3 regions of the Micromonospora sp. NPDC050795 genome follow, and region 2 is predicted to be linked to each of the others. Evidence: riboswitches for the same ligand, from Rfam matches in the RefSeq annotation. Region 2 holds a riboswitch; each other region holds the start of a gene.
The links. Region 2 has a riboswitch for cyclic di-AMP ahead of ACIBEF_RS24260 (C39 family peptidase). Riboswitches for the same ligand answer to the same signal wherever they lie in the genome.

Region 1: another riboswitch for cyclic di-AMP. It lies ahead of ACIBEF_RS21480 (NlpC/P60 family protein); the one in region 2 lies ahead of ACIBEF_RS24260 (C39 family peptidase).
Region 3: another riboswitch for cyclic di-AMP. It lies ahead of ACIBEF_RS17880 (coiled-coil domain-containing protein); the one in region 2 lies ahead of ACIBEF_RS24260 (C39 family peptidase).

The regions. Positions count from the first base shown of each region.
Region 1 is NZ_JBITGE010000024.1:94,368-101,248, reverse strand. Features, by position in the region: gene ACIBEF_RS21505 (LD-carboxypeptidase) at 1-765, shown strand, start outside; gene ACIBEF_RS21500 (hypothetical protein) at 891-1,211, opposite strand; tRNA gene ACIBEF_RS21495 (tRNA-Gly) at 1,315-1,388, opposite strand; gene ACIBEF_RS21490 (pyridoxamine 5'-phosphate oxidase family protein) at 1,658-2,215, opposite strand; gene dcd (dCTP deaminase) at 2,312-2,890, shown strand; gene ACIBEF_RS21480 (NlpC/P60 family protein) at 2,952-3,992, opposite strand; cyclic di-AMP (ydaO/yuaA leader) riboswitch at 4,006-4,141, opposite strand; gene ACIBEF_RS21475 (N-acetylmuramoyl-L-alanine amidase) at 4,377-6,359, shown strand; gene ACIBEF_RS21470 (NlpC/P60 family protein) at 6,467-6,881, opposite strand, start outside.
Region 2 is NZ_JBITGE010000030.1:59,927-66,807, forward strand. Features, by position in the region: gene ACIBEF_RS24245 (acyltransferase family protein) at 1-141, shown strand, start outside; gene ACIBEF_RS24250 (hypothetical protein) at 236-718, shown strand; gene ACIBEF_RS24255 (hypothetical protein) at 855-1,625, shown strand; cyclic di-AMP (ydaO/yuaA leader) riboswitch at 1,910-2,050, shown strand; gene ACIBEF_RS24260 (C39 family peptidase) at 2,282-3,130, shown strand; gene ACIBEF_RS24265 (hypothetical protein) at 3,204-4,244, opposite strand; gene ACIBEF_RS24270 (alpha/beta fold hydrolase) at 4,372-5,109, shown strand; gene ACIBEF_RS24275 (CDP-glycerol glycerophosphotransferase family protein) at 5,114-6,784, opposite strand; gene ACIBEF_RS24280 (D-ribitol-5-phosphate cytidylyltransferase) at 6,818-6,881, opposite strand, start outside.
Region 3 is NZ_JBITGE010000018.1:96,650-103,530, forward strand. Features, by position in the region: gene ACIBEF_RS17870 (helix-turn-helix transcriptional regulator) at 1-199, opposite strand, end outside; gene ACIBEF_RS17875 (carbonic anhydrase) at 426-1,145, shown strand; gene ACIBEF_RS17880 (coiled-coil domain-containing protein) at 1,202-2,221, opposite strand; cyclic di-AMP (ydaO/yuaA leader) riboswitch at 2,226-2,356, opposite strand; gene ACIBEF_RS17885 (YibE/F family protein) at 2,523-3,893, opposite strand; gene ACIBEF_RS17890 (heavy metal translocating P-type ATPase) at 4,309-6,273, shown strand; gene ACIBEF_RS17895 (metal-sensitive transcriptional regulator) at 6,280-6,576, opposite strand; gene ACIBEF_RS17900 (heavy-metal-associated domain-containing protein) at 6,671-6,880, shown strand.

The DNA of each region.
Region 1 (6,881 bases), on a different contig from region 2:
CACCTGGACGCCGACCTGGCCCGTGCCGACCCGAAGCCGTTCCTCGGCACCAGCGACAACACCAATCTGCACCACTGGCTCTGGGGACTCGGCATCGCCAGCTTCTACGGCGGATCCTCCCAGGTGCACCTCGGCCCCGGGCCTGCCGTCGACGACGTCCACGTCCGGTCGCTGCGAGCGGCGTTGCTCACCGGGGAACGGCTGGAGATCACGGACCCGGGTGAGTCCGAGGACATCGGCGTCGACTGGGCAGATCCGCAGGCGTTGAAGTCGTTCGGAGAGCGCGAACCGACGGAGCCGTGGAGCTGGCACGGGCCGGCCCGAGCGGTCACCGGCCCCACCTGGGGTGGTTGCCTGGAAGTCATCCAGTGGATCCTGACGGCGGGACGCTTCCCGTTTCCCCCGGAGGTCCTGCACGGCGGGGTGCTGATCATCGAAACCTCGGAGGAGCTTCTCCCAGCCCGCGAGGTCGGCTGGATCGTCCGATCACTGGGTGAACGCGGTCTCCTCAGCGCCGTCGACGCGGTCCTGGTCGCCCGTCCGCCGGTCTCCGACCACACCCGTCGACCCCCGGCCGCAGATCGGGCGCGACTTCGCGAGCAGCAGCGCGACACGGTCGTCGACGTGGTGACCCGCTACAACCCCGAGGCGGTCGTCTGCGTCGGCGTGCCGTTCGGCCACACCAGGCCACAATGGATTCTTCCGCATGGTGGCCCGGTAACCGTCGATGGCGTGGCACGTCGGATCTTCGCCGACTACCGGTGAGGCGCTACGAGACCGAGGATCTTCGTCATGCCCTCCTTGGCATGGCCCTTGACCGCGGAACATCGAAGGCCCGGCTGCCGCCGACCCGCCCCCTGGCACATCACCGAGCGCGGCTAGTTGCTGGGTCACTCCCGCGATATGACGAGCCAAGCCAGCGCAGCTACGGCAACCAGGATCGCCACCGCCAACAAGATGCCCGAGATCAGGAAGGGCATGGGTACGAGCGACGTACTCTCCAGGATCAGCACACTCGTGGCAACCAACATGACGCCAACACCAACGCGGACCCGTCGGGATTGCTGGCTTTCTGTCGGATGCGCGGGCCGAGCCCAGGTAATGGGGAACCGTCGCGACACGGTGAGACGGACACCGAGTGCGAACAGGAGCAAGAAGAAGACCACGAGCACCAGGCGGAAGGCGACCAACACGGAGTTCGCGTCTCTCATGCGGCCATCATTCATGGGGGCGTCAAAGCTGTTGGCGCGAGCCATCACACGACAACGAATGAGGCCCCGGCCAGGAAACATGTCCTGAGCTGGGGCCTCACGGTGGAGCGGGTGACGGGAATCGAACCCGCACTGTCAGCTTGGGAAGCTGATGTTCTGCCATTGAACTACACCCGCAAGCGGCACCACTGTACCCGAGTCGACGAGCCCGTGCACCCAGGCACCCCCGGTGACCGCAGGTGTCCGAAGACGGTGCCGCCGGGGTGATCCACCCGGTTTTCTGGAAGTCGGGGCATCCCGGGCGCCGGGATACCGCGGTTTTGCTGAAGTCGAGTGGATCATGCGGGGGTTGCGGCCCGCCAGGCGTGGCGGGTGTGGCAGGCATGCGCATCGGTGCCGGCTCCGTCACGACGGAGCCGGCACCGATGCGTCTTCCGGTCGTGGGGTCAGGCGGCCGTGCACTGGACGTCACGGCTGAGGAGGGTCGGGCGCGTCTGCGGGACGGCGAGGGGCGCTGCCACCGCCGACTGGGCGTTTGGGTCGAGCCAGACCCGGACTGCCGGCCGACTCGGCCCGAGACCCGGAATGCCCGTGATGTGCTGCTCGCGGCGGGTGAGCATAGCCACGTCGACGGTGAACTCGAAGAGCCGCCAGTCGACCTGCGGCTCGGCTCGGGCGCTCTGTGCCAGCTGCGCCACCCGGATCGGATCGGTCACCGGGCAGGCGTGACCCGCCACGTACGCCTCGTCGTCGCTCTCCTCCGCAGGAAACGAGTGCAGCGCGTAACGGCCGTCACGTTCGAGGTCGCGGCGCTTGGGCGAGTCGATGATGAAGCAGAACAGCCCCTCGGCGGTGATGACCGGGGAGACCGGATGGACGCGGGGCCCGCCGTCGGCACGGACCGTGGCCAGATAGCCGAAGCCCGGCCCGTACTGCTGAAGGAGAACGCGGATCCCGTCGGCGAGTCGGGGCTCGTCGGCGGCGAATTCGGACCAGGAAGCCACGTGGGCATTCTATCGAACAAATGTACGAGCAGCGACCTCGACGCGCTGGTCACCGCCACCGAATCTGGCCGCCACCGGGAAGGCTATGGTGGTCCGATGCTGCTCTCCGACCGTGACCTGGTCTCCGAGATCAAGGCCGGCACGCTGGGCTTGGAGCCGTTCGAGCCCACCCTGGTCCAACCCTCCAGCATCGACGTCCGACTCGACCGGCTGTTCCGGGTCTTCAACAACCATCTCTACACCCACATCGATCCGGCCATGCAGCAGGACGACCTGACCTCGGCGGTCGAGGTCCCCGACGGCGAGCCGTTCGTGCTGCACCCGGGGGAGTTCGTGCTCGCCTCGACGCTGGAGGTCATCTCGCTGGGTGACCAGCTCGCCGGCCGGCTGGAGGGCAAGAGCTCCCTGGGCCGGCTCGGGCTGCTCACGCACTCCACCGCCGGTTTCATCGACCCGGGCTTCTCCGGTCACGTGACGCTGGAACTCTCGAACGTGGCGAACCTGCCGATCACCCTCTGGCCGGGCATGAAGATCGGGCAGCTCTGCATCTTCCGGCTCTCCTCGCCGGCCGAGCACCCGTACGGCTCGGTGGTCTACGGCTCGCGCTACCAGGGCCAGCGGGGGCCGACACCCAGCCGCGCCTGGCAGCACTGGCGCACCTGGCCCACCCGCTAGGACCCAGAACGACGAGGGCCCGCCGCGAGGAGATCGCGACGGGCCCTGCGGTCACACTGGGTCAGCCTGGACGGCCGTAGCTGTGGATCGGTCCGTCGTCGACCTTCTTCATCTTGACCGGTTGACCGGCCTGCGAGGCGTGCACCACCCAGCCGCCGCCGACGTACATGCCGACGTGGTGGATGTCGCTGTAGTAGAAGACCAGGTCGCCGGGGCGCAGGTCACCCTTGCTGACGTTCTTGGTGACCCGGCTCTGCGCGGCGGCGTTGTGCGGGAGCGACACGCCGGCCTTCGCCCAGGCGGCCAGCATCAGCCCGGAGCAGTCGTACGAGTTCGGACCCTCGGCACCCCAGACGTAGGGCTTGCCGATCTGCGCGCAGGCGAACTTGACCGCGGTGCCCGCGCCGCCGCCGGGGTAGCTACCCGGGCAGGGTGCCGGGCGCAGCGGACCGCCGCCGCCGCTGCCGTACACCTTCAGGCGCAGCTTCTGCAGGCGGTCGATCTCGTCGTTGATCTGCTTCTTCTTCGCCGCCAGCTGAGCTTCCGTGCGGGCCAGCTGGGCCACCATCTCGTCCAGTGGCGCCTTCTGCGCGGCCAGTTGGTCGCGCAGGTCGGCCACCTGGCGTACGTCCTTCTGCTGGTTGTGCGCGAAGCGGTCGAGCATTTCGAGCTGGCCGACCACCTCGCTGGGCGACCGGCTGCCCAGCATCGCGTTGACGGTCGAGACGTTCTCACCCATGTAGGCGCGTACGGCAAGGGCGCTGACCTTGTCCATCGCGGCGTCGACCTGGCGCTCGAGCGGAGTGATCCGGCCGGCCAGGGCGTCTGCCTGCTTGCGCTTCGCGGCGAGATCGATGCGGGTGGCGTTGTGCCGTTCGATGATCGGTTCGAGCTTGTTCCAGTCGGCGTCGATCTGGCGCTCGATTTCCGCGACGGAGGGGTCGGCGTGGGCCGCCGTGGCACTACCGGTCAGAACGACGGCGACGCCGGCCAGCGCGGCGAGTGCGGTGGTGAAGCGGGACCAGCGTGGGCGCGGCACGATCGACGCCGGGCCGGCTGATGCCGACCGCTCGGACGACGGCCGCGGGGCATGGAGTGCCACCGGGGTTCCGTACTCCTTCTTCCTGACCGCCTACCGGGTTAGCTGACGGGTTCGGGCGGGAAGTCGGCGCCCTACCGCAGTGGCTGCGGATTCACCCCGAGGGACCTGGGTCCCCGGTTCGCTCGGAAACGACTCGGCGGTGTCGGTCCGTTACCGCCCGGGGTGGGCGGAGCTGCTGTCGGGCCGACAAATGACCAGAGTAGAGACGCCCGTTACCGATCCGCAACCCGTGCGGCCGTGACACTCCGTACGGATTGGACGAGGTCACCGACCGTGTGTGAAGAATTCTTTCCGTACACTTCGATAGATGGAAAGGTATTGACGCAAGCTCCCGGACGGCGCGATGGTGACCTGACCTCACTCCGCGAGAATCTAGGGGGTTCGATGCACCATTCAACCCTGTCGACCGGCTGGCGCGCACTGCTCGCCGCCACCGTGGTCGCCGCCGCGACCACGGTGCCACTCTCCGCCGGCCCGGCCGCCGCCGCGCCCACCACCGACCGCCAGCAGCAGTACACCGACGCGGCCACCGAGTACGGCGTACCGGCCGTCGTGCTGCTCGGCGTCTCCTACCTGGAGTCCCGCTGGGACACCAACGCCGGCACACCGAGCACCAGTGGCGGCTACGGCCCGATGCACCTCACCGACGTGCGGCACGTGGCCGCCCTACCCGGACGCGGTCACCACGACGCCGGTGCCGAGGACCCACGCGGCGACGATTCCCGGCCAGCCCGGGTGCCCGCGCCCCGCCCGGTCGAGGCGCCCGCCCCGTCCACCGCCGCGTTGCAGACCGTCGACGCCGCCGCCGCGCTGACCGGCGCCGCCCCCGAGGCACTGCGCACCGACGCGGGCCTCAACATCCGGGGTGGGGCCGCGCTGCTGGCCGCGTACCAGAGGGATCTGGGCGCGCCGGTCGGCGCGGACACCGACCCGGCGGCCTGGTACGGCGCGGTGGCCCGCTACTCGGGCGCGGACAGCGCCGACGCCGCGGCGGCCTTCGCCGACGAGGTCTTCACCACCATCGGCGCGGGCGAAGCCCGGGTGACCGACGACGGCCAACCGATCACCCTGCCGGCCCGGGCGGTGCGGCCCGAACGTTCCTGGCTGGACCGGCTGGGCCTGCGCCGGCTGGCCCGCCCGGACGGGGTGGAATGCCCCCGCACCATCTCCTGCGAGTGGATCCCGGCACCCTACGAGGCGTTCGGCGACGGGGACTACGGCAACCACGACCTCTCCGACCGACCCACGCGGCAGAAGATCGAGTACATCGTCATCCACGACACCGAGGCGAGTTGGGCCACCACCCTGCAACTCGTCCAGGACCCGACCTACGTGAGTTGGCACTACTCGCTGCGCTCGGTCGACGGGCACATCGCCCAGCACGTGAAGACGAAGGACGTCGGCTGGCACGCCGGCAACTGGTACGTCAACGCGAAGTCGATCGGGTTGGAACACGAGGGCTTCGCGGCGCAGGGCACCTGGTACACCGAGGCGATGTACCGGACCTCGGCGAAGCTGGTCCGGCACCTGGCGCTGCGGCTGGGCATCCCACTGGACCGCCAGCACATCATCGGCCACGACAACGTGCCCGGCACCATCCCCTCGACAGTGCGGGGGATGCACTGGGATCCGGGCCCCTACTGGGACTGGACCCACTACTTCGACCTGCTGCACGCCCCTCGACTGGACACCGGCACCCCGGCCACCGGGCTGGTCCGGATCGACCCGGACTACACCACCAACCAGCCGGCGTTCACCGGCTGCGTCACGGCGGGCGTGCCCTGCGCGCCGCGCGGCTCCTCGGCGGTGGTGCTGCGCAGCGCACCGTCCGCTGACGCGCCGCTGGTCAACGACATCGCGCTCCGCCCGGACGGCAGCCCGAACACGATGGCCGTGTCGGACCACGGGGCCCGGGCGTCCGCCGGGCAGACGTACGCGCTGGCCGGCAGGCAGGGCGACTGGACGGCGATCTGGTACCTCGGGCAGCGGGCCTGGTTCCACAACCCGGCGTCCGCGCCGACCGCCAGTTGGACCGTCGGAGTCGTGGCGACGCCGAAGCCCGGAAAGGCCACCGTTCCGGTGTACGGACGGGCGTACCCGGAGCAGTCCGCGTACCCGGACGGGGTGCCCTACCAGGCGATCTCGCCGCTGCAGTACACGCTGGCCGCCGGGCAGCGGTACGCCGTCGGCGCGGTGCTGGCCGGCGAGTACTACCGGGCCAGCACGTTCGACGGCTCCTCACCCGGGGACTGGACGGTCATTCGCGGCAAGAACCGGTACGCGCAGATCCAGTTCGGCCACCGGATCATGTACGTCGACCTCGCCGACGTGCAGCTGTTGCCCTCCCCGGTGGGGGCACCCCGCTGAGAACCACGACGGCCCCCGGTCGGTGACCGGGGGCCGTCGTGTCGCGCTGGGGCCTGTGTCAAAGTCCTCGGTCGAGCCGAGGCGCTTTGACACAGGCCCTGGGTGGATCAGCCAGGTCTGCGGAAACCGGCGACGGGCATGGTGGTGATGCTGGACACCTGCACCGGTTTGCCGGCGCGTGGCGCGTGCACCATCTGGTTGTTACCCAGATACAGCCCGACATGACTCAGGCCGGAGAAGAAGAACACCAGGTCACCGGGGCGGGCGTCGGCGCGCGAGACGGCCTTGCCCTCGTTCCACTGGTCACCGGTGTGGTGCGTCAGGTAGATCCCGGCCGCCTTGTAGGCGTACTGGGTCAGCCCCGAGCAGTCGAACGAGTTCGGCCCGGTGGCACCCCAGACGTACGGCTTGCCGACCTTGCCGCAGGCGGTCCTGATCGCGGTGCGGGCCGCCGCACTGACCACGCCGTTGATGGTCGGGCAGGCCGCCGTCTTGACGGTGGTCTTGGGCATCGACGCCTCG
Region 2 (6,881 bases):
CGTCCAGCGCCCGTCCCCCGACAACGCGCGGCCGGCGACGACGCACGAGACCCCGCGAGCATCGCCCCAGGCAAGGTCGACGGACCTGCCGACGAGGTCGGTCAGGCCGGCGGTCGATCACCGTACGTCGACCTGCGCTGACGGCGTCCACCCTGGTCAAAGGGGGTCGGCGCGGCGTGATCCGACACGCCCGTGGTCGATGCGCCCGGGTCGGCGCGAGGCGTAGCGTGGGGACGTGCTTCCGGTTGCGTTCACCTGTCCGCTGTGGTGGGTGGCGCGCTGGGCGACTCGGGTGCTGACCAGCCTCGCCGTCGTCGCGGCCCTGGCGCTCGGCGCAGGCCCGGCCACGGCCGCCACGTCGACGCCCGGCCCGGGGCCCACGTCGAGCGTGGTGCCGACCACTGTCGCCGGCTCGCTGGCGGCCTCCTGCCGACACGTCGGGCCAACGGGGTCAACCGTCACCAACGCCGGCCGTGCGCCGGGCGACGGTGGTGCCGACGCCGTCGGGTCGGGGTCACCCGGCGCGGCCCGTCCGGCCCCGGCGAAGGCCACCGAGGAGGCGGCCCCGACCTGGTCGGTCGACGCGCCGGTGGCGCTCCCCGGCGATCAGGGCACCATGACGGCCGGCGTGCTGCCGGCCAGCGCGGCCGAATCTGACCGGCTGCCCCTCGTCGACAGTGCGAGCGGTCGGGCTTCCCGGGCCCCACCCGGGCGCTGAGCCACCGGGACGACCGTCCCGCCGCCGCGCCCTGTCGACCCACCCCGCTCCCTGACCCGCCGACCCGTGGCCCGCCGTGGCCCGCTGGTCGGCGCGGCTTTCCATCGCACTGCTCTCTCTCCCCGAGGTGCCGACCATGGAGACCGTCGTCTTCTACCAGTTCGTGACCGAGGTGCCGCGGGCCGCCGCCATCTGGTCGACGCTGCTCCTGCTGACCCTGGGCCTGCTCACCGTGCTGGCCGCCCGCCCCGAACGGGCCCGGCTCACCGGCGACCCGCTCCCGGCCGGGCCCACCGCGCAGGAGGTGGCCGCCGCCGAGGCTGTCGACAGGCGCCGCTACGCCGAGGAAGTGGCCGTTGCCGCGGCCCGCGCGGCCACCACCGCCCAGCGGCGGCGTGCCGCCTGGCTGACCGCTCAGGAACAGCTGGAGCAGGCCTGGATCGCGTACGACGAGGCGGACGCCGCCGCGCGTCGCTTCGCCGGCGCGGGGGCACTGCCCACCCCGCAGACCCCGCACACCCCCGCCGAGTACGCCGCCCGGGAACGCTATCTGCACCGGGCGGCGATGGCGGCGTACTGGCGGGGTGGCCTGACCATGGCGCAGCTCGGCGACGTGTTCGGACACCGGCGCGGCTGGGATCCCCGGCGACACCCGGTCGAGCAGGAGGTGTTGATCAGCCGGGTGATCCGGGATGCGCGATCGACCGACTACCGGGTGGCCGCCGACCGTGAGCGGGTCGCCTGGCGCGACGCGGAGTTGGCCGCCGAGTCGGCCCGTGCCCTCGCCGAGGAGGCGTACGCGGCGGCGTCCCGGCTCCGCCCGACCCTGGTCCCCGCGCGCCGCACGGTCGCCGGGGCGTTGCGTCCCGCCGTCGTGGCACTGTGGCGCCCGGCCCGGGTGGGTTGAGCCCAATCCGTTATGTGAGGCCGGTCACCCAATCAAGAAATCGGACGTCCGACGCGATCGATGGGATTGTTCGCGCGATTCTGGCCGCGTTCTTTGCGGCCTGTCCGGTTGTCGCCCGTAGGCGTCGCCGTAACTGGTTGTCCCATCGAGTCACATCATCGGCATTACGCGCAGAAATTGTGGTGCCAATTGGGGTTTACGCAGGTGAACCTGGCTTGGCAGGGCGTTGAGACGCCAGTAGTGTCGTCCCGTCCGGTGCGGTAACCGATCGCAAGACGCGACGCCGCATCGACCCGCTTAATCGTGATCAACGAACCGGGGACCCACCAGTAAGTCCGGGGTGAATCCGCGAGCCACGGCCCGCGGTAGGGCGTCTTCCCGCCCGAATCCGTCAGCTAACCCGGTAGGCGGTGTCGGAAGGAGTCCCATCCTCGTGCAGCACCTTTCCACCCCTCGGTTGTTCCCTCGCCTCCACGGCGCGGCGGTGCACCCGCTCATTCGTCGCGTGACGGTGAGCTGACCCCCGGGTCATCGCCTTTCCCGCCCGGCCGATCCGGGCGTTCCCCTGAGCGGTTCACACCCGCGGACCACGGTCCGCGCGCTGGCGCCTGCCCGGATACCGGTCCGGCCCCGGTGTGCCGCTCACCCCCCGATCCGTGGAGGACCCCGTGAAGCACACCCTGCAGCGTCAGCTCCGTCGCCTCGCCACCGAGCGCCCGTACCAGATCGTCGCCGCCTCCGCCGCAGCCCTCGCGATCGCCACCACCACCGGCGCCCTGCTCACCACTGCCGACGACGCCCCGGCCGGCCAGCGCACCGCGACCACCGTCGCCGAGATGCGCAGCGACGTCGCCGCCTCCCGCAGTGAGGCCCGGGACGCGTCCCCCTCGGCCAGCGCCGCGCCGACCACGGCCGCCCCGGCCACCAGCGCCGCGTCGCCCGCCGCCAAGGCCAAGAGCAACCCCGACCTCACCCGTAAGCCCACGCCGCCGAAGCCGCCCGCGACGAAGGTCCTCGACTACGACTACGAGGCGCAGAACACCTACTACAACTGCGGCCCGGCGGCCACCCGGAACGCGCTCAGCGCCGCGGGCATCGACCGCACCCAGGAGGAGCTCGGTGCCGAACTGGGCACCACCGAGATGGGCACCAACTCGGCCGAGGACACCACCCGGGTGCTCAACGCCGAGGTGAAGGGCTCCCCGTACCGGACCCGGATGTTCCCCGGCGCGCCCAGCCCGGCCCAGATGGACCGCCTCCAGGCCGACGTGGTGAAGGCCGTCACCGACGGCCGGGGCGTGGTCGCCAACGTCGTCGGGGACGCCGTCGACACCGACGGCGGGTGGCACTCCTACGGCGGCGGGCACTACATCGCCGTGGTGGGCTACAAGGACAACGGTCGCACCGTTCGGATCGCCGACTCGGCGAACCCGGCCGACCCGTCGTACTGGATCACCACGATCGACCTGGCCAACTGGATCACCAGCCGGGGCTACTCCGCCTGACCCGGGCACCCTGACCGCCGCGGGCGCCGTCTCCCACAAGGGGCCGGCGCCCGCGGCGTCGTCGGCTGTGCGGTCAGTAGGTGATGAAGCCGTACAGCGCCTTGTGGTTCGACTTCGTCCCGACGACCGTGTGGTCGACTGCGGACGACTGCACGCTGCCTTTGACGAACAAATAGTCGATCTTGCTGGAGCCGCTGGTGGCCGCCGAACCGTACCCGGTCATGCCGTAGCCGCCAAGCGTGCCGGGGGCGATGCCGGTGCGGTTCGCGTCGATCCCCACCACGCGGATGGTGGACGCGTTCAGCAGCGCGGTCGCGTCCGCACCGAGGTGGATGCCACTGTCGGCGATACCCCGGTCGCCGTCGCCGGCGCAGGCGTTCTGCCGGTTCTCCTGCGGCAGGTGCATGGTCGCGGCGAACACACTCGCGCCGGTCGCCTTGATGGTGAACCGGGCCGCGATGGCGCTGGTCCGCTTCCACTTGTAGTAGTCGGTGCTGTCCGGGTCGCTGTTCGGCGGCTTGTAGAGCGTGCACCCGGCGCCGTTGGCGTACGCCGTGCCCGGCTTGAGCCAGCCCGCGCTCCAGTATTTCGAGATGTCGCCACTGGCGAGGTTGAGCGTCCGCTTGTTCCAGACGATGGCGTTGGTCTGCTTCTTCTTGAGGTCTCCGAGCGACGCCGAGCTGCACCGGTGCGTGCTTCCCCACGGCTCCGGGTCGTCCCACGCCACGATCGCCCCGTAGCTGCCCGCCGGGTAGCCGAACTTCGCCGACAGTTGGTCGGCGTACGCCTCGGCCTGGCCGGTGCCGCGCACCTGCTGCACGATCAGGATGTCGGGCGCCAGCACGCCGCTGGTGCCGGTGCGACCGGCGTCGTCGACCAGGATCGAGCTCAGGTGGTCCGGTCCGGAGATGCGGGTGCAGCTTCCGTCGGAGTTGTTCACCACCAGGTTCTCGATGTTGTTGTTGTAGACCCGCAGGACCCGGTCGGCCGCCGCGACCGACGCACCAGCCAAGCCGGCGGTCGACGACGCGACGGGCGCGTGGGATGTCTGCGGCGCGCCGAGCGTGGCGGCCGTCAGGGCCGCCACCAGCGCTGGTCCGACAATTCTGAGCACGGTGGGCTCCTCTCCGGGGCGGGATCGACGGACGGCGCTCCCGGTCCGAGGGCGAAGACTACAGTGGATCTTCGTAGCGCGGGTGACGCCTCTCGTACCTGGCGGTGAACCGTGGGACACTGCGGCCGTGGTGGAGAAATCGGGTGGTAGAAGGCCGGTTCTGCTGCTGCTGCACGGCATGGGGGCGACCGGAGACGTGTGGTTGCGGTGGGCGCCGTACCTCGAGCAGCACTGGCCCGGGCGGTGGCTGGCACCGGACCTCGCCGGCCACGGCTGGGCGTCGCCACTGCCCTCGTACTCCTTCGCCGGTCTCGCGGAACGGATCGGGCAGGCCCTCGCTCCGGACGACCGGCTCGTCGTGCTGGGGCACTCGCTGGGTGGGGTGGTCGGCCTGGCGCTGGCCGCCCGCGACGCCGGGATGCCGGTCGACGCGGTCGTCGGCCTCGGCATCAAGGCACAGTGGTCACCCGCTGAGCTGACCCGCGCCGCCGAGCTCGCTGCCCGACCGGTGAGCTGGTTCGCCACCCGCACCGAGGCGGCTCGCCGCTACCTGCGCGTCGCCGGGCTCACCGGTCTGGTCCCGCCGGACCACCCGGTGGTGGAAGCCGGGCTGCGCCAGGTCGACGGCCGGTGGCGCCTCGCCATGGACCCGGCCGCCTTCGCCGTCGGCGAGCCCGACCTGGCCGCGCTGCTGGCGGCGACCGACGTGCCGGTGGTGCTGGCGCGTGGGGAGAACGACCCGATGGTCGCCGACGAACAGCTCAAGGAGTACGGCGTACCGGTCGCCACGCTGCCCGGTCTCGGACACAACGCGCACGTGGAGGACCCGGCGGCGGTGCTGGCGCTGCTGGATCCGTACCGCTGAGCGGCTATGCCGGTGCGGTCGCGGTGAGCGCCTCGGCCGGTGCCAGCTCCCGGCGGGCGGCGGCCAGGAACGCCTCGGCGTACGACTCGGCCGGGAAGTCACCCAGGTAGCGGCGGCGGGTGGCCCAGCGGGCCTCGGCCAGCGGGTCGGTGTCCAGCAGGGCGGTCAGCACGTCGTCCACGTTGGACATGTCCCGACGCAGCACGTAACCCGACCCGGCCAGCGGGAACCGCTCCACGAACCGGTCGCCCTCGTCGCCCATGTCGGTGACCGCGTACGGCTTGCCGGAGTAGAGAAAGTCCGAGATCACTCCGGACACGTCGGAGACCAGCGCGTCGGCGGAGTTGACGCACTCGGTCAGGCTCAGCTCCCGAGCCGCCGCGCCGACCACGTGCTGACGGCCGGTGCGGGCCCGGTCGGCGACGAGCAGTTCGGTCAGGCGGCCCAGTTGCCGGGCCGAGGCCGGGTTTTGCGTGGTGTACGGGTGGGCTCGCAGGATCACCGTCGCGCCGCGTTCCAACAGTCGGCGCAGCAGGCTTTCGGCCACCGGCAGCGAGCAGTAGTCGGCGTCGGCGTGGTGCCCGGTCCAGGTCGGCGTGTAGAGCACCGTCGGGTGCGCCAACCCTCGTGCGGGCTCCGGGCGTACCTCGATCGACTCGACCTGTGGACGACCCACCACCACGAACTTGTCGGCCGGGATCTGCACTCCGGCGCGGGCGTACCGGTCGATCGCCGCCTGCCCGGCCACGAAGATCCGGTCGAAGATCCCCGACACCGGATTGGCGCTCGGCGCCTTGTCGCTGTCGCCGTGGTGCAGCTGGATGTGGGTGAGCTGGGTGAAGCGGACGCAGTGGCTGTTCTTCGCACCGTGGTTGACGTAGAACGCCGCCCGTAGGCTCGGCACCAACGCCTGGTCCATCGCCCCCAGGGTGGGGCAGTAGACCACCGGCGCGTCGGTGGCCGCCGCGATCGGGGCCAGGAACTCCGGCTCACGCAGCACGACCAGGAACGGTCGGCCGATCCGTTCCAGGTACGGCAGCCACATGGTGACCTGGTATTCCGAGCCGGGAGGCGCGGAGAAGTAGAGCAGGAACTCCGGCTGGTGCCGGCGCAGCGCGGCGGCCACCGACCCGCCACCGGCGCGTGGCCGGAACCGTCGCCGGGCCAGGTCCAGCGCGACCGCACCGGCGCCCGCCCCGACCAGCAGGCTGGCGGCCAGGGCCACACCGGCCGGCAGGGCGAGCGCGGCGGCGAGCGCCAGGGCGGCGAGCAGCCCGAGCAGGGCCGTGCCGAGCCGGTCGGCGATCAGCGGCGTCCAGGCGCGTACCGGCAGGTTGGCCGTGCGGATCTCCAGACCGCCGGCGGTGCGCAGCGGCCCCACCAGCAGCACCAGACCCAGCAGGACCAGCCCGGTGGCGACCAACGCGAGGTCGAGCCCGTCGTCCAGCCGCCGGGAGTAACCGACCATGATCGCCGCGGCGATCAACGCGGTCTCCGCCACCAGGTCGGCGCCGGGCCGGATCCGCTGCTCGGCGGCCGAGGCGGCCAGCGCGGCGACTGCCAACGCCAGCCCCCAGCCGGTGGCGCCGGTCAGCGCCAGCACGACGAAGGCCAGCACGGCCAACCCGGTGGTCAGGCACCGGGCGGCCAGCTTTCGGACCAGGTCGCCGCGCATGTCGCTCCGTTCGTGGTTCCGCAGCCGTCGGCGTCAGTTGGCGGACGTCGCGCCGGCCGGTGCCTCGACCCGACCCGGCCCGGACTGCACCGGCACG
Region 3 (6,881 bases), on a different contig from region 2:
GGGTGCGGTGCAGGTAACCGCCCGCCTCCAGGTCGGCGACGATCGCCTGGGCGGCCCGTTCGGTCACCCCGACCTCGGCTGCGACGTCACGCAGCCGGGCGGTGGGATCGCGGGCGATGGCCAGCAGGACGTGCCCGTGATTGGTGAGGAACGTCCAGTTCCGCCCACTGCCGGTGTCGCCCGTCACCGTGCTCGCCATCGTGTGACCGCCCTTCCGGATGTCCGTCTGCCCTCGCGAGAGTCTGGTCCGCCCCGCCCCGGGAAGGTTGCCCAGGGGGTGGCCGGAGTGAACATATGAAATCTAAATCACGCATACCTTGACGCATCTTACGGTGCGTGTGACGGTGGAGCACGAGCCAGCGCCCGCCGCCCGGCCGGCGGAGAGCCGGTTTGACCAGGTCAGATGCGTCGAGACGAGGTGCGGGATGAGTCATACCGGGAGCTCCGGCGGTCAGCCGGGTCCGCAGCGGACCACCGACCGGGCCACCGCGCTCAGTGAGCCGACCCGGGCGTACGCCGAACTGGTCGCCGGCAACCGGCGCTTCGTCGATGGCGCCCCACGCCACCCCAACCAGGATGCCGGGCATCGCGCCGCGGTGGCCGACGGGCAACACCCGTTCGCGGTGATCGTCGGCTGCTCCGACTCGCGACTGGCAGCCGAGATCATCTTCGACCGGGGCCTGGGCGACCTGTTCGTGGTTCGCACCGCCGGGCACACCGCCGGCCCCGAGGTGCTCGGCAGCGTCGAGTACGCGGTGACGGTGCTCGGCACCCCGCTGGTGGTGGTGCTCGGTCACGACTCCTGCGGTGCGGTGCAGGCGGCCCGGGAGTCCGCCGCTACCGGCACCGCGCCGAGTGGGCATCTGCGCGCCGTGGTCGACGCCGTGCTGCCCAGCCTGCACCGGGCTGCGGCCGAGGGCGTGGACGACATCGACGGCATCGTCGACATCCACATCGCACAGACCGTCGAGACATTGCTCGGGCAGTCGCCCGTGCTGGCAGACGAGGTGGCGCGGGGGCGGTGCGCGGTGGTGGGCGTGTCGTACCGACTGGCAGCCGGAGCGGTCCGCCCGGTGGCCGCCGTGCCGGCCGGCTTCGCGACCCCGGCCGAATCGACCGACCCGGCCGCGCCTGCCACCGTCTGACGCGACGAGGGCCGCTCCGCGTCACGCGGAACGGCCCTCGACGGGGATCGTGCGGGTCAGAGCAACGACATGTGAACGTGGTCGGTGTGGTTCGACGGCCCGCTGTACGAACTCCAGCCGGTGGCCGGGAACCAGATCTGCCGGTTCCAGATCACGTAGTAGATGCCGAGCCGGTCGGCGTTACGGATGAGGAACGCGGCGACGTTGTTGCCGTACGTCCGGGTGTCGTTGTTGTGCCACGGGGAGAACCCGCTCTTCTGCAGCGACCAGTCGCAGGCGCGGCCCTTCGGGTGCTCCCACGGCCCGCCGGGGCGGTAGCAGCCGACGAACCGGTTGAAGCCGGCCGCCTTGACCTCCTTGTACGCGTGCAGCGTGCGCGGCGTGATGCAGCCGGAGGTGGTGGGGTCGTTCTCGCTGCACGACTGGGCCTTCCAGTCACCGTCGGCCGTGCGACCGGGGCCGATCTTCGCGACCTTGGAGGTGGCATCCACCAGGCCGCCGGTGAAACCCTTGCCGCCGACGAGGGAGAGCGCCTTGTCGGCCTCGCTCTTGCGCTTCGCCATCAGGGCGGTCTGCTTCTGCTGCTCGCGGACCTCGGTGTCGAGGGCCAGCTTGGCCTGCTCGGCGCGGGCCTTCACCTCGTTGACCTCGGAGAGCTTCTTCTCGTTCACCATGTTGATCTCGTCGAGCATCCCGGCGCGTTGGACGAACGAGTCGGGCGCTTCGCTTTCCAGCAGCATCGCGACCGCGCCGATCCGGCCGGTCCGGTACGCCTGGGCGGCGATCTGCCCGACCTGCGGGGCCAACGCGTCCAGGTCGGCCTTGGCCCGGTTGACCTCCGCCGCCAACTCGTTCTGCCGCTTCTTGGATTTGTCCAGCTTGGACTTCGCGGCGGAGTAGTCACGGTTGGCCTGCTCGATGACGTCGTTGAGCAGCTTGGGCTCGCCGTCCTCCTCGTGCCCGGACGGTGTGGGGTTCGTCGGGGCGGCGTGCGCCGGGAACGGCCCAGCGAACACAGTCAGTGCGGCGATCACGGCCACCACGGGTGTCAACCAGCGGCGTAGGGGTGCCGTCACAATGTTCCCTTCCGTCGACCGCCGACCGGGTTAGCTGACGGGTTCGGGACGGAAGTGGCCCCTACCGCTGATGCGGATTCACCCCAGGTACCTGGGTCCCCGGCTCGCCGGTTGGCGATTGGGCGGTGGCACCGCAGGCGCCGCTTCGCGCCTTCATCGGTAACCGGCAGCGAGGTTACCCGAGAGTCGACCGGCAGAGCTACGCCTGGATGCCGACTAAAAGCGTCATTTCGCCATAGCGTTGAGTGACCAGTGACGGGGTTCTCAGGGTGGATGCCCGATCTGGTCACGCTGAGGAGTGTCACCATGCCGTATCCGTGCTCCTGTTCGACTTCGGCCACCGGTCGGTGGCCTCGGGTGGGGGTGCGGTCCGCGTCCGGTCCGGTTCGTCGGAGCCGGCCGTTCGCGGTGAGCTGAGTGCGGCCAGTGCCTCGCTGCGGTCCGGTTGGGGCCGGGGCGCGGGAGCGTCGGTGGGCGCTGGGGCGTCGCTGCGCCCGGCGGCGGTGACCACTGCGGCCAGCCCGGTGGTCAGCGGCACGGCGGCGATCAGACCGAGGGTGGCGACCGCGCTGCGGACGATCTCCTGCGCGAGGAACTCACTGGTGAGGATCTGCCCGATCGGCCGCGAGTCGGCGGTGAGCAGGAGCAGCAGGGGCAGTGACGCGCCCGCGTACGCCAGCACGATGGTGTTGACAGTGGAGGCGATGTGCGCGCGGCCGACCCGGGTGGCGGCACGGTAGAGCTGCAACCGGGTCAGCCCGGGGTTGGCGTTCGCCAGTTCGGTGACGGTGGCCGCCTGGGTGACCGTCACGTCGTCGAGCACCCCGAGTGACCCGATGATGATTCCGGCGAGCAGCAGACCGTGCAGGTCCACGTCGCCCTGGAACATCGACAGGGTGGTGGCGTCCTCGCTGCCGAAGCCGGTGAGGTGGGTCGCGGCCGTGGCGATGGTGGCGAGCACGCCGGTCAGCACCAGGCTGCCCAGGGTGCCGAGCACCGCGACCGAGGTCTGTGCGGTGACCCCGTGGGTCAGATAGAGCACCACGAACATGATCAGGGCCGCGCCGACCACCGCCACCAGCAGCGGTGACCTGCCGGCGCTGATGCCCGGCAGCACGAAGGTGAGCAGGATGGCGAAGCTGGCGGCCAGCCCGGCGAGCGCGGCCAGACCTCGCCACCGACCGAACGCGACGATCGCGGCCGCGAAGATCACCGCCAGCCACACCATCGGGGTGCCGCGTTGGTGCTCGGCGATGTTCCAGTTGCTGGTGGCGGGATCGGTCGGGTCGGCCAACTCGACCAGGACGACCTTGTCGCCGACCTCGACCCGGGGTGCGCCGGGCCCGTCGGGCACCGGGGTCCGTACCTGCTGGCCGGCGTTCGGCCCGTCGTCCACCCGCACGTCGACAGTGCCGCACCGCCCATCGCCGACCCGCGGTGTGCCCTCGGGGACCGACGGCACCGGCGGGCACGGCTCGCTCACCACCCGGGTGACAGTGCCGGGGTGACGCGGCACGTCGGCACCACCATCGGTCTGGGGTGACCCGCCGCGCGGCCAGAGCAGCATCGCGGCCAGCACGGTGGCGACGAAGAGGGGTACCACAGTCAAGACGAGGATCCGTCGCACCCGAGGCGGGGCGGACGGAGCGGGGTGAGTGTGGTCGGCGGCCAAGGTGAGACTCCCAACGATCCGGTGCGGGATACGGGTCAGCGGGCCGGGCGGTTCACCGTTGCGGTGGAAACGCGGCGGACGGCGGGGCGGATCGCTGCCTGACGACCGCTTGATCACGGACGGTCAGTGCTCGGCCGGGTCGGCCGGGGGCACCGCCACGACGTGGCGGCGCCGGTGCCCGACTGTGCAGCGGCATTCGGAGGGCCATCGAGGAGATGCTAGCCAGCCCCTCCGGGGGTTGCAGGTCGTGGCGGAGTGTCGGGCGGCCGAACCGCTCGCGCGGCGGTCTCCGGGGCGGCATGTTGGAGCCATGCCCGCTCCGTCACCGCCCGACCCCGACCGATCGCGACGCGCCGAACCCGTGCCGCACGACAAGCATTCCGGGCACGACAAGCACGCCGGACACGATCCGGCGATGTTTCGCCGCCGGTTCTGGGTCTGCCTGGTGTTGACCATCCCGGTGGTGCTGACGAGTCATCTCGTGTCGGGTCGGCTGGGCCTGACCGGGGACGTCGTCCCCGGTCAGGGCTGGGTGGGCCCGGTGCTCGGCTCGGTGGTGTTCTGGTGGGGCGGTTGGCCGTTCCTGGTCGGTGCGGTTCGGGAGGTCCGGGACCGGGCGCCCGGGATGATGCTGCTGGTCGCGATGGCGATCACCGTCGCGTACGCCGCCTCCCTGGCGACCAGCGTCGGCGTCTTCGACCTGGACTTCTGGTGGGAGTTGGCCGCGCTGGTCACCATCATGCTGCTTGGGCACTGGCAGGAGATGAAGGCCATCGGGCAGGCCCGGGGAGCGCTGGCGGCGCTGGCCGCGCTGTTGCCGGACGAGGCCGAACGGGTGGCGGCGGACGGGCGGGTCGAGGCCGTGCCGGTGACCGGTCTGCGGATCGGCGACGTGGTGTTGGTCCGGCCGGGGGGTCGGGTGCCGGCGGACGGCCGGGTCGTCGAGGGCAGCGCCGAGCTGGACGAGTCGATGATCACCGGGGAGTCGCGGCCGGTAGCCCGGACGACTGGCGACCGGGTGGTGGCCGGCACCGTCGCCACCGACTCGGCGATCCGGGTGCGCGTCGAGGCGTTGGGTGAGCAGACCGCCCTCGCCGGCATCCAGCGGATGGTCGCGCAGGCACAGGCTTCCGGTGGACGGGCCCAACTGTTGGCCGACCGGTTCGCCGCCGCGCTGTTCTACCTGGCCACCGGCACCGCCGTGCTGACCGTGCTGGTCTGGACCGCGCTCGGTCAGCCCGACGAGGCGGTGGTCCGTGCGGTCACCGTCCTGGTGATCGCCTGCCCGCACGCGCTGGGTCTCGCCATCCCGCTGGTCGTCGCGCTCTCCACCGCGCTCGCCGCACGGTCCGGGATTCTGGTCAAGGACCGGTTGGCCCTGGAGCGGATGCGGACCGTCGGCGCGGTGCTCTTCGACAAGACCGGCACGCTGACCCGGGGCGAGCACGGGGTGACCGACCTGGCGACGGCGTCCGGCGTCGAGCGGACCGAGGTGCTGCGCATCGCGGCCGGTGTCGAGTCGGAGAGCGAACATCCGTTGGCCCGGGCGATAGTGGCGGCGGCCGGCCGCGGCGGCCCGGCCCGGGCAGCCGGGTTCCGGTCGCTGCCGGGCCGCGGTGTGAAGGCGACGATCGACGGTACGGAGTACGCGGTGGGCGGGCCGGCGCTGCTGCGCGAGCTGGGCCTTTCGCTCCCGGCGGAGCTGGAGGCCGCGACCGGCCGGTGGTCGGCGCGGGGTGCCGCCGTGCTGCACCTGGTGCGGCTGCCCGACGCCGTGCTCGGCGCGTTCGCGTTGACCGACGAGGTGCGTCCGGAGGCCCGGCGCGCTGTCGACGAGTTGCGTGCCGAGGGTGTCCGGACCATCGCCATGATCACCGGTGACGCCCGGCCGGTGGCCGAGGCGGTCGCCGCCGACCTCGGCTTCCGGCCCGGCGTCGACGAGGTCTTCGCCGAGGTGCTGCCGGCGGAGAAGGACGATCGGGTTGCCGAGCTCCAGCGGCGGGGGTTGGTGGTGGCGATGGTCGGTGACGGGGTGAACGACGCGCCGGCGCTGGCCCGGGCGGACGTGGGCATCGCGATCGGCGCGGGCACCGATGTGGCCATCGAGTCCGCCGGGGTGGTGCTGGCATCCTCGGACCCGCGCGGGGTGGGGGCCGTGGTCCGGCTGTCCCGGGCGTCGTACCGGAAGATGCGACAGAACCTGGCCTGGGCGGCCGGCTACAACGTGGTGGCGCTGCCGCTGGCCGCCGGCGTGCTGGCGTGGGCGGGTGTGGCGTTGAGCCCGGCGGTGGCCGCGCTGCTGATGTCGGCGTCGACGATCGTGGTGGCGCTCAACGCTCAGTTGCTGCGCCGGGTCCGTCTCGATCCCGCGCCGGACTGAGCGCGGTCAGCCGCGCTTCATGAGCCGGCCGACCGCCGCCATCATCTCGGTGGCCATCTCGTCGGCCCGACCCTCGGCGGCGCCCTCGTGCATGCAGTGCCGGGCGTGCCCGTCGAGCAGCCCGAGGGCCACCTTGTCGAGGGCGGCCTGGATGGCGGAGATCTGGGTGAGCACGTCGATGCAGTAGCGGTCGTCGTCGACCATCTTCTCGATGCCCCGGACCTGCCCCTCGACGCGGCGGAGCCGCGCGAGCAGCTGGTCCTTGCTGGCGGTGTATCCGCGGATCGGGGTGGGTGCGGTCATGCCGACCAGGATAGCGTACCCCCAGGGGGTATGGTACGGTCGATTCTGTTGAGATACCCCCACCGGGTACCGGTACCACGAAGGAGACGATCCAATGGTCGACACGACGTACCAGGTGCAGGGCATGACCTGCGGGCACTGCGTCAGCGCGGTGAGCGCCGAGGTCGGCGCCATCACGGGTGTGCGTGACGTCCAGGTCGACCTCGCCGCCGGCCGGGTCCACGTCAGCAGCGACCAGCCGCTGGACACCGCCGTCGTCCGGGCCGCCGTCGACGAGGCCGGTTACGACCTCGTCGACGCGTGAT